DNA from 3 places in the Kitasatospora sp. NPDC049285 genome. Region 1 is predicted to be linked to each of the others. Evidence: riboswitches for the same ligand, from Rfam matches in the RefSeq annotation. Region 1 holds a riboswitch; each other region holds the start of a gene.
The links. Region 1 has a riboswitch for cobalamin ahead of AB0K51_RS03600 (ribonucleoside-diphosphate reductase subunit alpha). Riboswitches for the same ligand answer to the same signal wherever they lie in the genome.
Positions count from the first base shown of each region.

Region 1 (4,232 bases):
CGCGAACTCGGGGTGCTGGAGATGCTCACCAAGGCCGCGATCGAGCGTGACCACCCCGCGGAGGCCGAGCGCCGCCGCCGGATGGGCGAGCTGTACTACCGCCCGCCGGGCGGCGAGTCCTGGCTGGACGTGGCGCTGCGGGTGCGCTCGCTGCTGCGCGACCTGGCCGAGGAGGAGGCCGGTCGGCCGGTGCTGGTGGTGGCGCACGACTGCACGGTGCTGATGATGCGCCACGTGCTGGACCGGCTCGGCGAGGAGCAGCTGCTGGCCCTCGACCCGGTCGCCAACTGCTCGACCAGCGTCTGGCGGGCCCGCGACGGGCGGCTGCGCCCGCAGTCCTGGAACCAGACCGGCCACCTGTCCTGACGCGCCGTCAGGGCCGCGGGAGGGCCCCGGGACGGCGTGCGGGCCGTCGGGGCGGGGCTCAGGCCGCCGGGCTCACGGCCGGCCGGGGGTGGCCGAAGGCCCGCCGGTAGGCCTGCGGGGTGGTGCCGAGCCGGCGGCCGAAGTGGTGGCGCAGGGTGGCGGCGTTGCCGAAGCCGCAGCGCGCGGCGACGGCGTCCACGCTCTCGTCGGTGGACTCCAGCAGCCGCTGGGCGAACAGCACCCGCTGCCCGATCAGCCAGCGGTGCGGGGTGGTGCCGGTCTCCTGCTGGAAGCGGCGGGCGAAGGTGCGCGGCGACATGTGGGCGAGCTGGGCGAGCCGCTCGACGCTGGTCTCCTCCTCCAGGTGGCGGCGCATCCACTCCAGCACCCCGCCGAGGGAGTCGCCCTCGCCCTCCGGCAGCGGGCGGTTGATGAACTGGGCCTGCCCGCCGTCCCGGTGCGGGGCGACCACCATCCGGCGGGCGATGCCGCGGGCCACCTCGGCGCCCTGCACCTTGCGCACCAGGTGCAGGCAGGCGTCGATGCCGGCCGCGGTGCCCGCCGAGGTGATCACGGGGTCGTCGTCGACGTACAGCACGTCCGGTTCGACGGTGGTCAGCGGGAAGCGCTCGGCCATCAGGTCCGCATACCGCCAGTGGGTGGTGGAGCGCCGGCCGTCGAGCAGGCCGGCCGCGCCGAGCAGGAAGCTGCCGGAGCAGATCGACAGCAGGTGCGCGCCGCGGGCCAGCGCGGCGCGCAGCGCCTCGCACAGCTCCTCGGGGTAGTGGTCGCGGATGCCGGTGGCGGTGGCGATCACCAGGTCGGCCTCGGCGATCCGCTCGGGGCCGTGCGGCACGTCGATGCTGAACCCGGCGTGCGTGCGCATCGGGCCGGGGCGGTCGCCGACCAGCGCGAAGTCGTAGACCGGCAGGCCCTCCTCGCTCCGGTCCAGGCCGAACACCTCGCAGGCCACGCCCAGTTCGAAGGGGTGGACCTCCTCCAGCACGATCACCGCGACGTTGCTCAGCATGGGTCCAGGATGGCAGTGGCAGGATTTCGAGGCAAGCAGGCTTTCCTGCCACTCGTACGCGGTGCGCCCGGAGCGGAGAGTGGACCCATGACCACCGCGCTCGCCCTGCTGGGCCTCCTCGGCAGTTTCGGACTCCTCGGCGTCCTGGTCGGCCGCGACCTGGACCGGACCACCAGGCACGGCCGGGACAACCGCCACCGCCCCACCGGCTATCCCGTCGACCCGGACCTCGCCGACCCGCGCCGGATCCGCTCCGGCACACTGTCCGAATGCAGCCCCCGATCATCCGCCGCGCCCTCGCCGAGGACCTCGAAGGCGCCGGCGCGGTCAGCGTCGAGGCCTTCGTCGGCGACGGCCACACCCGCTCCGATTCCCCGTACGTCCACCTGCTGAGGGACGCCGCGCGCCGCGACCGGGAGGCCGAACTCCTGGTCGCGGTCGACGCGTCGGGGCAGGTCCTCGGCTGTGTGACCTTCGCCGCCGGCGGCACCGAGTGGGCGGACATCGCCGAGCCGCACGAGGGCGAGATCCGGATGCTGGCGGTCGGCGCGGCGGCCCGCGGCCGCGGCGTCGGCCGGGCCCTGGTGGCCGCCGCGATGGAGCGCAGCCGGGAGCTGGGCCTGGCCGGAATGGCGTTCTCCACCCGGCCCGCGATGACCGCCGCGCACCGGATCTACGAGGCGCTGGGCTTCGTCCGCACCCCCGCCCGGGACTGGCAGCCGATGCCCGGCCTTCAGCTGATGGTCTACACGATCCGGTTCTGACGGGCGCTTCGCATCCGTCCTGTTGTCTACGCGCGGACGGGCCGACACGACACGCGCTACTACATCTGGTGCTTCCAGCTCCAGCCGCCACTACATGTATGCTCACTCTCGCTGTCAACGCAGGGGAACCCGGTGCGAGTCCGGGACTGCCCCGCAACGGTGAGCGGGCTGCAGCGACGCCCGCGCAGTCCGAGGACCTGCCGACGGTGTGCGACACGGCATCCCCGCAGACGCCATGCAGCACTGCTTTGCCGTCCGGTCTCGCGGGCGGGCCGGGGGTGGGTCTTTCGCGCGCCGTTACGCGTTTTCGGCGTGCCGTCCTCCCCTGCCGCACGCGCGGATCCGGACAACCGTGCCACGTCCGACCGCCGCCACAGGAGAGAGTGCGCCTTGACCGTCGCCGCCTCAGTCACCCTGCCGTCCCAGGGTTCCGCCGACACCTTCACCGATCCCGGTGCGGCGCTGCTTCGGCTGCTCACCGACCGCAGCACCGATCTCCCCCAGGTGGACCCCGGCCACGTCGCCGCCGCCGCACTGCGCGGCCGCCATGCCGGCTCGGACTTCGCCGAGCTGCGCGGGCTGGCCGTGGAGGCCGCCGCGTCGATGATCGCCGAGGACCCCCAGTACTCGAAGCTGGCCGCCCGCCTGCTCGCCCTGGAGATCCGTGACGAGGCCCGCACCCAGGGCGTCACCGCGTTCTCCGACTCGGTCGCCGTCGGCCACGCCGAGGGCCTGATCGGCGACGCCACCGCCGCCTACGTCGCCGAGCACGCCGCGCTCTTCGACGCGCTGATCGACCCTCAGGGCGACGACCGCTTCGAGTACTTCGGCCTGCGCACCGTCCAGTCCCGCTACCTGCTGCGCCACCCGATCACCCGCAAGGTGGTCGAGACCCCGCAGCACTTCCTGCTCCGCGTGGCGGCGGGCCTCGCGGTCGGCACCGACGAGCGCTCGGTGCACGAGGTGGCCGAGCTGTACCGGCTGATGAGCCGGCTGGAGTACCTGACGTCCTCCCCGACGCTGTTCAACTCCGGCACCCGGCACCCGCAGATGTCCTCCTGCTACCTGCTGGACTCGCCGCTGGACAACCTGGACTCGATCTACAACCGCTACGCGCAGATCGCCCGGCTGTCCAAGCACGCCGGCGGCATCGGCCTGTCCTACTCCCGGATCCGCTCCCGCGGCTCGCTGATCCGCGGCACCAACGGGCAGTCCAACGGCATCGTGCCGTTCCTGCGCACCCTGGACTCCTCCGTGGCGGCGGTCAACCAGGGCGGCCGGCGCAAGGGCGCGGCCTGCGTCTACCTGGAGACCTGGCACGCCGACATCGAGGAGTTCCTGGAGCTGCGCGACAACACCGGCGAGGAGGCGCGGCGCACCCACAACCTGAACCTGGCGCACTGGATCCCGGACGAGTTCATGCGCCGGGTGAACGCCAACCAGGACTGGTCGCTGTTCTCCCCCGCCGACGTGCCCGAGCTGGTCGACCTGTGGGGCGCCGACTTCGACGAGGCGTACCGCAAGGCCGAGCTGGCCGGCAAGGCCGTGCGCACCATCCCCGCGCAGACCCTGTACGCCCGGATGATGCGCACCCTGGCGCAGACCGGCAACGGCTGGATGACCTTCAAGGACGCCTCCAACCGGGCCGCCAACCAGACCGCGCTGCCGGGCCGCGTGGTGCACTCCTCGAACCTGTGCACCGAGATCCTGGAGGTCACCGACGACTCCGAGACCGCGGTCTGCAACCTCGGCTCGGTCAACCTGGGCGCGCACGTCGCCCCGGGCGCCTCGGTCGACGACCTCACGAGCGCGATGGACTGGGAGCGCCTGGACGCCACCGTCCGCACCGCGGTGACCTTCCTCGACCGCGTGATCGACATCAACTTCTACCCGACCACCGAGGCCGGGGCGTCCAACTCCCGCTGGCGCCCGGTGGGCCTGGGCGTGATGGGCCTGCAGGACGTCTTCTTCAAGCTGCGGATCGACTTCGACTCCGCCGAGGCGAAGACCCTCTCCACCCTGATCGCCGAGCGCATCATGCTCACCGCCTACGAGCGCTCCGCCGACCTGGC
Region 1 covers NZ_JBFAQR010000003.1:129,319-133,550, forward strand. Annotated here, with positions in the region: gene AB0K51_RS03585 (histidine phosphatase family protein) at 1-366, shown strand, start outside; gene AB0K51_RS03590 (helix-turn-helix domain-containing protein) at 425-1,396, opposite strand; gene AB0K51_RS03595 (GNAT family N-acetyltransferase) at 1,666-2,160, shown strand; cobalamin riboswitch at 2,253-2,380, shown strand; gene AB0K51_RS03600 (ribonucleoside-diphosphate reductase subunit alpha) at 2,551-4,232, shown strand, end outside.

Region 2 (4,232 bases), on a different contig from region 1:
CCCGCGGCGGCCGTCTCCCCGACCGCCCGGCAGCCGATCAGCACCCTCGTCCCGCCGGCCCGGCGAGGACTGGGCCCGCACACCTACGCCACCGAGCCGACCGAGCTCGGCGACGGCTGGGAGATGCGCGGCCGGGACGACCAGGAGCACCTGGCGATCGTCGTCCGCGACGGCTGGACGGTCGGCTGGACCGAGTACGGCATCCCCGGCACCGAAGGCTGGCTCGCCGTGGTCGGGGCCACCCGCCACGTCGTCGACGACCAGGGCCAACCCCTCCCGCACCCCACCGCCCGGCACGCCGCCGCCACCCGCCTGTTGCTGCCCGTCGTGCCGGACGTCCTGGACGCCCTCTACCGGCTGGAGGAACCGCTGCTGCTGACGCTGCGCCCGAACCCGTTCGTCTCCGGCGACGAGGGCGTGCCCATCCCGGGCGCGCCGATCGAGGACGTCGCCGCCGCGTACTACCGGGTGCTGGACGCGCTGCCGGAGGGCACGCCGGAGCTGGTGGACGAGAGGGAGGACTACCTGCCCGGGGTACCGGTGCTGGCCGGCGCCGACGGCCGCGAGCTCGTGCACCTGGTCGAGGTCGAGGTCGCCACCGCCGACCTTGCACTGCTCGGCGCGTTCGCCGACGCCCTGCAGCGCGCCGGCGGGCCCCGGCCGGGCCGCGAGTTCGAGGCCCTGGAGTCCGTCCTCGCCGACCTGGCCGATGACAGGGACGGTCAGTGGTGGATCCCCGGTGCGGACGAAACCGCCGTCGCGGCCTGGGCCCGACAGGCACTCTCCCCGGTCCTCCAGCAGCCCCTGAACGACCCGAGCGGCAGCCGACCGTGAGACGCTGACCGCCCTCGTCCGCCGCGCCCACGGCCAGGCCCGCATCGACCTCGACCAGCACGAGGAAGGCGCCCTGCTGCGCCTGGTCCTCGCGGCGGTCCGCGCCTCTACTGAGGACCCACACGACTCCGCGTTGGCGGTGTTCGCCGCTGGAGGGCGCTGACCGGCGGCGCGTTGTACGCCGTCCACTCCTGGCCCACAAGCCGCGGAAGCCGACCCTGCCGACCAGGCCAACGCGCCCGAACCAACAACAGGTGATCCGTGGCTGCCGTCACTGGCAACGCAGTTCGAAGAGCTTGACACCACAGGCCGACGACAGCTTCACTGTCCGCCGCTGTTAGACTCCAAATACCGTGATGCCGATGACACGGTTGGCCAGCGCATGCGCGGGTTGTGTACGGCGCGCGGAGTTGAGGAATCAGGAACAGGAACACGGCGCGCAGAAACGCCGCAGGGCCGCCCCCATCTCCATGAGTACGGCCCTACGACGCTCGCCAAGTGGGCATCACCTACCTTCGGTGGTTCTCCGTCACGTAGCCGCCGGAAGCTGCAACTTCCTTGGGCTACTGCTTGATCCGAGTCGGGTCGGTGCACGGGTTGCTGCCCGTGGCCGACCCGACCGCCGCCTCCGAGGAGGCTTCAACGCGATGCTGCGCCTGGTACGACTCGCACCGGGTGATCGTCACCAGGTCGGCCGTCGTGGCCTGCAACTCGTTGGTCGCCTGCACCAACACGATCGTCGCCCACACCAACGCCACGGTGGTGACCGCGTTGACGAAGGTGGTGGAGGTGAGCAGGTTGGTGCTGCGGATCAACTTGTCGTCGGGAGAACCCTGCTGACGCGTCATCGGAGTCGGCCCGGAGTCCGGGTTCGTCTTAGCGCCCATACAGGACTGCTCCATTCAATTGTTTTTGCGCACTCCAGGTTGGGCGACGGCACGGTGGTGCGCGCTGCCGCACCGCCGCTTGGAGCGGTACCACGGCACCCGGCGAACCGGGAGGAGCCGCCGGCGAGGGCAGCACTCGGCCTGGCACCGGCGGACCGGCACCCGCGGTCAGGAGGAAGCGGGCCCGCAGAAACGGGCACGTCTGAAGGCCGCACAGGCTGTTGCACTGCCACACCGGAGATTCCGGGTGGCACACCGTCGGCAGGTCCTCGGACTCCTCGGGCAACTCGCCCGATCACCGTTGCGGGGCAGTTCCGGACTCGAACCGGATTCCCCTGCGTCGACAGCGAGTCGAGCATACATGTAGTGACGGCCCGAGCTGGAAGCACCAGATGTAGTAGCGCGCCCCCTGTTCAGCCTAACGAGCCTCTGACCAGCCAAAACTGAAACGGCACCAGCTGACGGCGTGTTCGATCAGGCCGTTCGGTTCACCCCAAGAGGGGTCTCTGACCAGCGCAGACCGGCTCTGTCGAGCTGCTGCGCGACGCCGAGCCGGTGGTGAAGGTCGAGCTGCTGCGCGACGCCGAGCCGGTGGTGAAGGTCGAGCTGCTGCGCGACGCCTGCAGCCCGTCGGTCGAGATCTGGCAGGCCGAACAGCTGCTGCTGTTCGGCCGCCGCCGGGGCAGTCTTGATGCACCAGTCGTGGCTGATCCGCCAATCGAGGGTGGCCTCCCATAGCTCCGGGAGGAGGTGATCGCTGTGGCAGTCGATGCCCCCACAGCTCACCCTCGCCCACTACGTCCTCCATCCCGTTTCACGCCCACTCCACGCCGTGCTCGGCAAGCTGCGCGAGCTGACCCGCGGTCAGCTTCTCTCGCCGGCTCTTGGTGTTCGTCAGCCACGCCCCCAGGCCCACGTCGACCATCTGCACCTGGTCCTCTCCACCCGGCCCGGTCGACACCAGTTCCAGCCGCTCGCGGTGGGTGCGCCTCGGCCGCGCATGGCCCTCCCGCTGCACGAACTGGGCGAGCGCCGCGACCCCGTGGGCGAACCGGTCGGCCTGCGAGATCCGGGGCCGCGCCGCCGCCCGCTCCGCCTTCACCGCCGCAGCAGCCACCAGCTCGGGCTCCGCCTCGATCCCGATCGCCGCGAGCAGCTCCTGCTGCTCCTCCACCAGCCCCGGGTGGCCGGCCCGTTGCGCCAGCACCCACCGCCCGAGCTGCTCCCCCTCGAACACCGTGGACTCGGGCAGGTGTGCCCAGTCCACCTCGCCGTCCCACTCCAGCCACCAGGCCCGGGCCGCGGCGTAGGCGCGCTGCCAGGTGATCGGCCAGGCCGGGCACCACCACGGGTCGATCTCCTCCAACGCCCGCCGCCGCTCCGGTGAGAGGGCCCCCGGCTCGCCCGCCGGCACCTCCGCCGCGGTACGCAGCGACACCAACCAGGTGCCGAGCTGGTAGCCGCCGATCGACGCCCGCGCCGGCGCCGCCAACGACCCCCCGTGCTCGGCCGCCCACACCCGCGCCCACGACAACCCGGCCTCGAACCGGGCGTCGGACACCGACCACACCATCCCCATGCCGTCGAGCTGCTCCACCCGGTAGTCCGGCAGGTCGCCGTTCGCCCGGTCGGAACGCCTGTCCGACAACCACTTGCCCAGCGGATAGTTCCCCTGCTCACCAACCATCTGCGCATACGGGACGTCGAGCGATCCGTGTTCCTCGAACCACTTCTGACAATGCCCGATCGCCTCCCGCCAATACGCGTTCTCACCCGTCAGCACCCGCGTGGCCACGAACAGGGCGAGGACGTCCGCACTCACCTCGCTCTGGAACCGCACCGGCAGGGTGAACGCCCCCGCCACACCACCACCCGCGCCCCCTTCAGCGCCCTCACCAGGCGCGGAAGCCCACTCCGCGCTGCGCCCGTGAGTCCGGCGACCGCCGTTCTGCGGCACCGCGAGGGCCTCGACCACCCGCGCGTCGTGACTGCGCAGCGCCGCCAAGATGCGAACGAGCGGGCCATAGCTGTCCGACTCCAGAATGTCTCCGGGTTCCTCGCCCTCGCGCAGGAAGACCGGCACGATGATCCGCGCCAACTTCCCCTCGCCGGGCTTCATGCGCAGCGCTCGGCCGACGGCCTGGACGATATCGACCATGCTTCCCCGGCCCTGGAGAAGAATGGAGTCACATCCCGGCAGATCAACGCCCTCGCCGAGGACCCGGCAATTCGCCATCACCCGATACGTCAGACCGTCGTCCGCCGCGGTCCTCCCGAAATCGCTCAGGATGTCCTTCCGGTAGTCCACCGGATGCTCCCCGGACAGCCACTGCGACCACACCTCCGCCGGGTATGCCCCGGGGTTTTCGAGATGGAGGCGCTCGGCGGTCTGGTTCAAGGTCTCGGAGAAGTACTGGGCCTCCAGCGTCCGGGTGTGAAAGGTGATGGTGCGCTCCAGGCCGAGCTCGGCCGCGGTCTTCAACAGGCCGGCCTGGATCGCGGCGATCCGCT
Region 2 covers NZ_JBFAQR010000080.1:7,539-11,770, reverse strand. Annotated here, with positions in the region: gene AB0K51_RS31475 (hypothetical protein) at 1-834, shown strand, start outside; gene AB0K51_RS31470 (hypothetical protein) at 1,398-1,721, opposite strand; cobalamin riboswitch at 1,964-2,092, opposite strand; gene AB0K51_RS31465 (hypothetical protein) at 2,277-2,459, shown strand; gene AB0K51_RS31460 (Helicase associated domain protein) at 2,536-4,232, opposite strand, start outside.
Region 2: linked by a shared signal. The riboswitch ahead of AB0K51_RS31470 (hypothetical protein) and the one ahead of AB0K51_RS03600 (ribonucleoside-diphosphate reductase subunit alpha) in region 1 are both predicted to bind cobalamin.

Region 3 (4,232 bases), on a different contig from region 1:
CCGCCACCGACGACACGGACTTCTCCGCCCTCGCCCGCCGCGCCCTCGCCACCCTCCACGCCGCCGCCGCCGACCTCTGACCGGCCCGCCACCCGGAGCGCGGGTCCAGGAGCCCGGAGCCAGTCGCCCCGGCCGGCCTGTCCGACCCGGCTGGGATGATGGAGTCCTTCAGCCACCCCGATCCAAGGAGTTGACGCCGGTGCCGGAGGGGCACGTCATCCATCGCCTGGCCAGGCAGAACGCCGCGCTGTTCGCCGGCCGACCGGTCGCGGTGTCCAGCCCGCAGGGCCGCTTCGCGGAGGGCGCCGCACTACTGGACGGCCGAGTGCTGGACGAGGCGGAGGCGCACGGGAAGCACCTGTTCCTGGGCTTCGGGGAGTCCTGGCTGCACGTGCACCTGGGCCTGTACGGCGGGTTCACCTTCGGCGGCGGGCCGGCCCCCGTCCCGGTGGGGCAGGTCCGGCTGCGGATCCAGGGCGAGGAGCACTACGCCGACCTGCGCGCCCCCAACACCTGCGAGCTGCTCACCCCGGCCGAGAAGCTGGCGCTGCACCGCCGCCTGGGCCCCGACCCGCTGCGCCCGGACCAGGCCGGCGACGACGCCTGGCGGCGGATCTCGCGCAGCGGCACGACGGTGGCCGCGCTGCTGATGGACCAGAAGGTGCTGGCGGGCGTCGGCAACGTCTACCGCGCCGAGGTGCTGTTCCGGCTCGGCATCAGCCCGCACCGTCCGGGCCGCTCGCTCAGCCGGGCGGAGTGGGAGGCGATCTGGTCGGACCTGGTGGAGCTGATGCACGCGGGTGCCGCCGCGGGCCGGATCGACACCGTCCGCCCGGAGCACACCCCGGAGGCGATGGGCCGCCCGCCGCGGGTGGACGACCACGGCGGCGAGGTGTACGTCTACCGCCGCACCGACCAGCCCTGCCTGGTCTGCGGCACCCCGGTGCGCACGGAGGAACTGGCCGCCCGCAACCTGTTCTGGTGCCCGAGCTGCCAGCGACCCTGACGTGCCGTCGGATCGCCAAGCCTTGACGCAAGGTTGACCGCTTCTTGGGTGAGGGCGCGGGGCGGCGCTCCTATTGTCGGGGCCATGCCTGCTCAACCCTTCCAGGCCCCGCGCCCGACCCCGGCGCTGCCCGTCCTGCCCTACCGCAAGCCCACCAAGGGCCGCGACTACTGGGTACTGGACGACGTGCTGCCCGATCCGGACGCGGTGCGCGCCCGGCACCTGGCGCGCACCGACTGGGAGGAGGGCTACCCGCACAAGCCCGAGGCCTGGCCGGGGCTGCGGGCGATGCCCGGGCTGGAGCCCGAGGAGCTGGCACACGTCGAGAAGCTGGTCCGGGAGACCATCGGGGTGCCGCGGATCTGGGCGCTGGGCGAGGCCGAGGGCGGCACCTTCAACCACAACTGCGTGCAGGTGGTGGGCGCGGGGGAGTGCGAGCCGCGGCCGCACACCGACTCCCGCTCGCTCTGCCGCTACGCCGCGGTGCTGTACCTCAACCCGGGCGTCCCGAAGCGGTGCGGCACCAGCTTCTACCGGCAGAGCCTGCCCGGCGGCCGGCTCGGCGGGAACACCGTGGTCGCCCCGCACAACAACCTGGTGGACGCCCTCGGCACCCGCTTCGTCCCGCCGGACTCCTTCACCGAGGACCTGGCCGTCCCGCACCGCTACAACCGGCTGCTGCTCTACACCGCCAACCTGATGCACACGGCGAGCGAGTACCACGGCGCGACGCTCGACGAGAAGCGGATGACCTGCGTCTTCTTCTGGATGGCCTGACGCTCCGTCACCCCGGCCCGGTGACGCGCCGTCACCGGACCCGCCCGGGCGTGATCTTCGCCACCTGCGGACCCGCACGCCCGTGCGGCCTTGCCGCTGCGGGCGCGTCGGTCCTACGGTGGTCGGGCCGTGGTGTTCGGGAAGCCGGTGCACTGTGCCTCGCCACAGGAGTCCGGAGCGGCCCTCGCCACTGTGATCGGGGAGTCGTCGGCTCCCACCTCGTGCCACTGGCCCCGTCGCGGCCGGGAAGGCCGGGCGCCGGCGCGCAACACCCCGTCAGCCAGGAGACCGGCCACGGCATCTCACGAAGTGATCCACGAGGTGCTGGAGCGTGATCCGCGGATGACCGCGTCCGAACTGACCCTGCCCGAGAACAGTCCGGGCGCCGCGTTGCCGAGCTTCCGCTGGCGGCGCGAGGACACCCTGCGCACGGCGGGGCTGATGGCCGTGATCCTGGCGCTGCACGTGGTGGCCTTCGGCACCCTGTTCTTCCTGGTGGCGCCGCACCGGTACCAGGTCGGCACCCAGGTGTTCGGCGTGGGCCTGGGCGTCACCGCGTACACCCTGGGCATGCGGCACGCCTTCGACGCCGACCACATCGCGGTGATCGACAACACCACCCGCAAGCTGATGGCGGACGGCCGCCGCCCGGTCTCGGTGGGCTTCTGGTTCGCCCTCGGCCACTCCTCGATGGTGGTGCTCATGGCCGGCCTGGTCGCCGGGGGAGCGGCGCTGGCGGGCACGCTGATGGACGACGAGTCGACGACCCATCAGGTGCTGGGCACCATCGGCACCACCGCTTCGGGCGCCTTCCTGTACCTGATCGCCGCGCTCAACCTGGTCGCCCTGCTGGGCATCCTGCGGGTGTTCCGGGCGATGCGGGCCGGCCAGTTCGACGAGGCCGAGCTGGAGAGGCACCTGACGTCGCGCGGCCTGCTGGCCCGGGTGCTGAACCGCGCCACCCGCTCGATCTCCCGTCCGGGCCAGATGTTCCCGGTCGGCATGGTGCTGGGCCTGGGCTTCGACACCGCCACCGAGGTCACCCTGATGGTGATGGCCGGCTCGGGCGCGGCGGCCGGGCTGCCCTGGTACGCGGTGGTCTGCCTGCCGCTGCTGTTCGCCGCCGGGATGAGCCTGTTCGACACCCTGGACGGCACGTTCATGAACTTCGCCTACCAGTGGGCGTTCTCCAACCCGGTCCGCAAGGTGTACTACAACCTGACCATCACGGGCCTGTCGATCGCGGTGGCCTTCCTGATCGGCACCATCGAGCTGGTCGCCGTGCTGCACGACAAGCTGTCGCTCACCGACCCGGTCACCGGGTGGATCGCCGGGCTGAGCCTGGACAACGTGGGCTTCGTGATCGTCGGCCTGTTCGTGGTGGTCTGGGCGGCCGCGATCGGCTACTGGCAGGTCGCCAAGCGCACCCGCGCCTTCGCGAACGCGGGCTGACCGGGCGGGGAGTTGACCGGGCGGGGTGCCTGGCCGGGCAGCGGCTGACGCGGTGTCAGCCCGCCGCCAGGATCAGCGAGCCGGCCACCGCCAGCCCCGCGCCGACCACCTGCACCCGCAGCAGCCGCTCCTTCAGCAGCCCGCGCGCCATCAGCGCCGTCACCACCGGGTAGAGCGAGGCCAGCACGGCCGCGACCGCCACCGAGCCCAGGTGTGAGGCGGCGGCGTACAGCCCGTTCGCGGCCACGTCGGCCACCCCGACCGCGGTCAGCGCGGGCAGCGACCGCCCGGCGGTGCGCAGTTCGAGCGGCTGCCGGCGGGCCGCCGCGGCGAGCATCCCGGCGCCCACCACGGCGTTGGTCACCCGCTGCACCAGCAGGGCGAGCAGCAGCCCGCCGCCGCTGCTGGCGTGCGCGATCAGCGCCAGCACCGCGCCGAAGGTGAGCGCCGCGCCGAGGGTCAGCACCAGCACCTGACGGCTGACCGCGGCCCCGCCGCGCTGCGGACCGCCGGCCAGCGCCACCCCGGCGACCGCGACCAGGATGCCCAGCACCTGGGTCAGGCCCGGCCGCTCGCCGACCGCCAGCCCCACCCCGATCGGCACCGCCACCCCGACCGTGGCCAGCGGCGACACCACGCCCATCGGGCCGAGCGCCAGCGCCCGGTAGAAGGCCAGCAGCGCGACCGGCCCGATCAGGCCGGCCGCCACCGCGTACCAGAGCCCGGGCCCCGCGTCCGCGAAGCCGCCGGTGGCCACCACCGCCACCAGCAGCACGGCGGCGGCCGCGGCCTGCGAGAGCACCACCACCGTCAGCGCGGGCAGCCGCCGGGTGATCGCGCCGCCGCCGTAGTCGGCGACTCCCCAGAGCAGGCTGGCGAGCAGGGCGAGCGCGGCGCTCATGAAGCGCAGCTCCAGGGCAGCATGGTGGACTCCGCAGTACAGTTCGGTGGATCTGTCGTTCCGCCCGAAGCGTAGTTCAGGAGACTGGACTACTCC
Region 3 covers NZ_JBFAQR010000071.1:11,419-15,650, forward strand. Annotated here, with positions in the region: gene AB0K51_RS30350 (helix-turn-helix domain-containing protein) at 1-80, shown strand, start outside; gene AB0K51_RS30355 (DNA-formamidopyrimidine glycosylase family protein) at 200-1,006, shown strand; gene AB0K51_RS30360 (DUF6445 family protein) at 1,091-1,783, shown strand; cobalamin riboswitch at 1,897-2,095, shown strand; gene AB0K51_RS30365 (HoxN/HupN/NixA family nickel/cobalt transporter) at 2,126-3,235, shown strand; gene AB0K51_RS30370 (DMT family transporter) at 3,291-4,136, opposite strand.
Region 3: linked by a shared signal. The riboswitch ahead of AB0K51_RS30365 (HoxN/HupN/NixA family nickel/cobalt transporter) and the one ahead of AB0K51_RS03600 (ribonucleoside-diphosphate reductase subunit alpha) in region 1 are both predicted to bind cobalamin.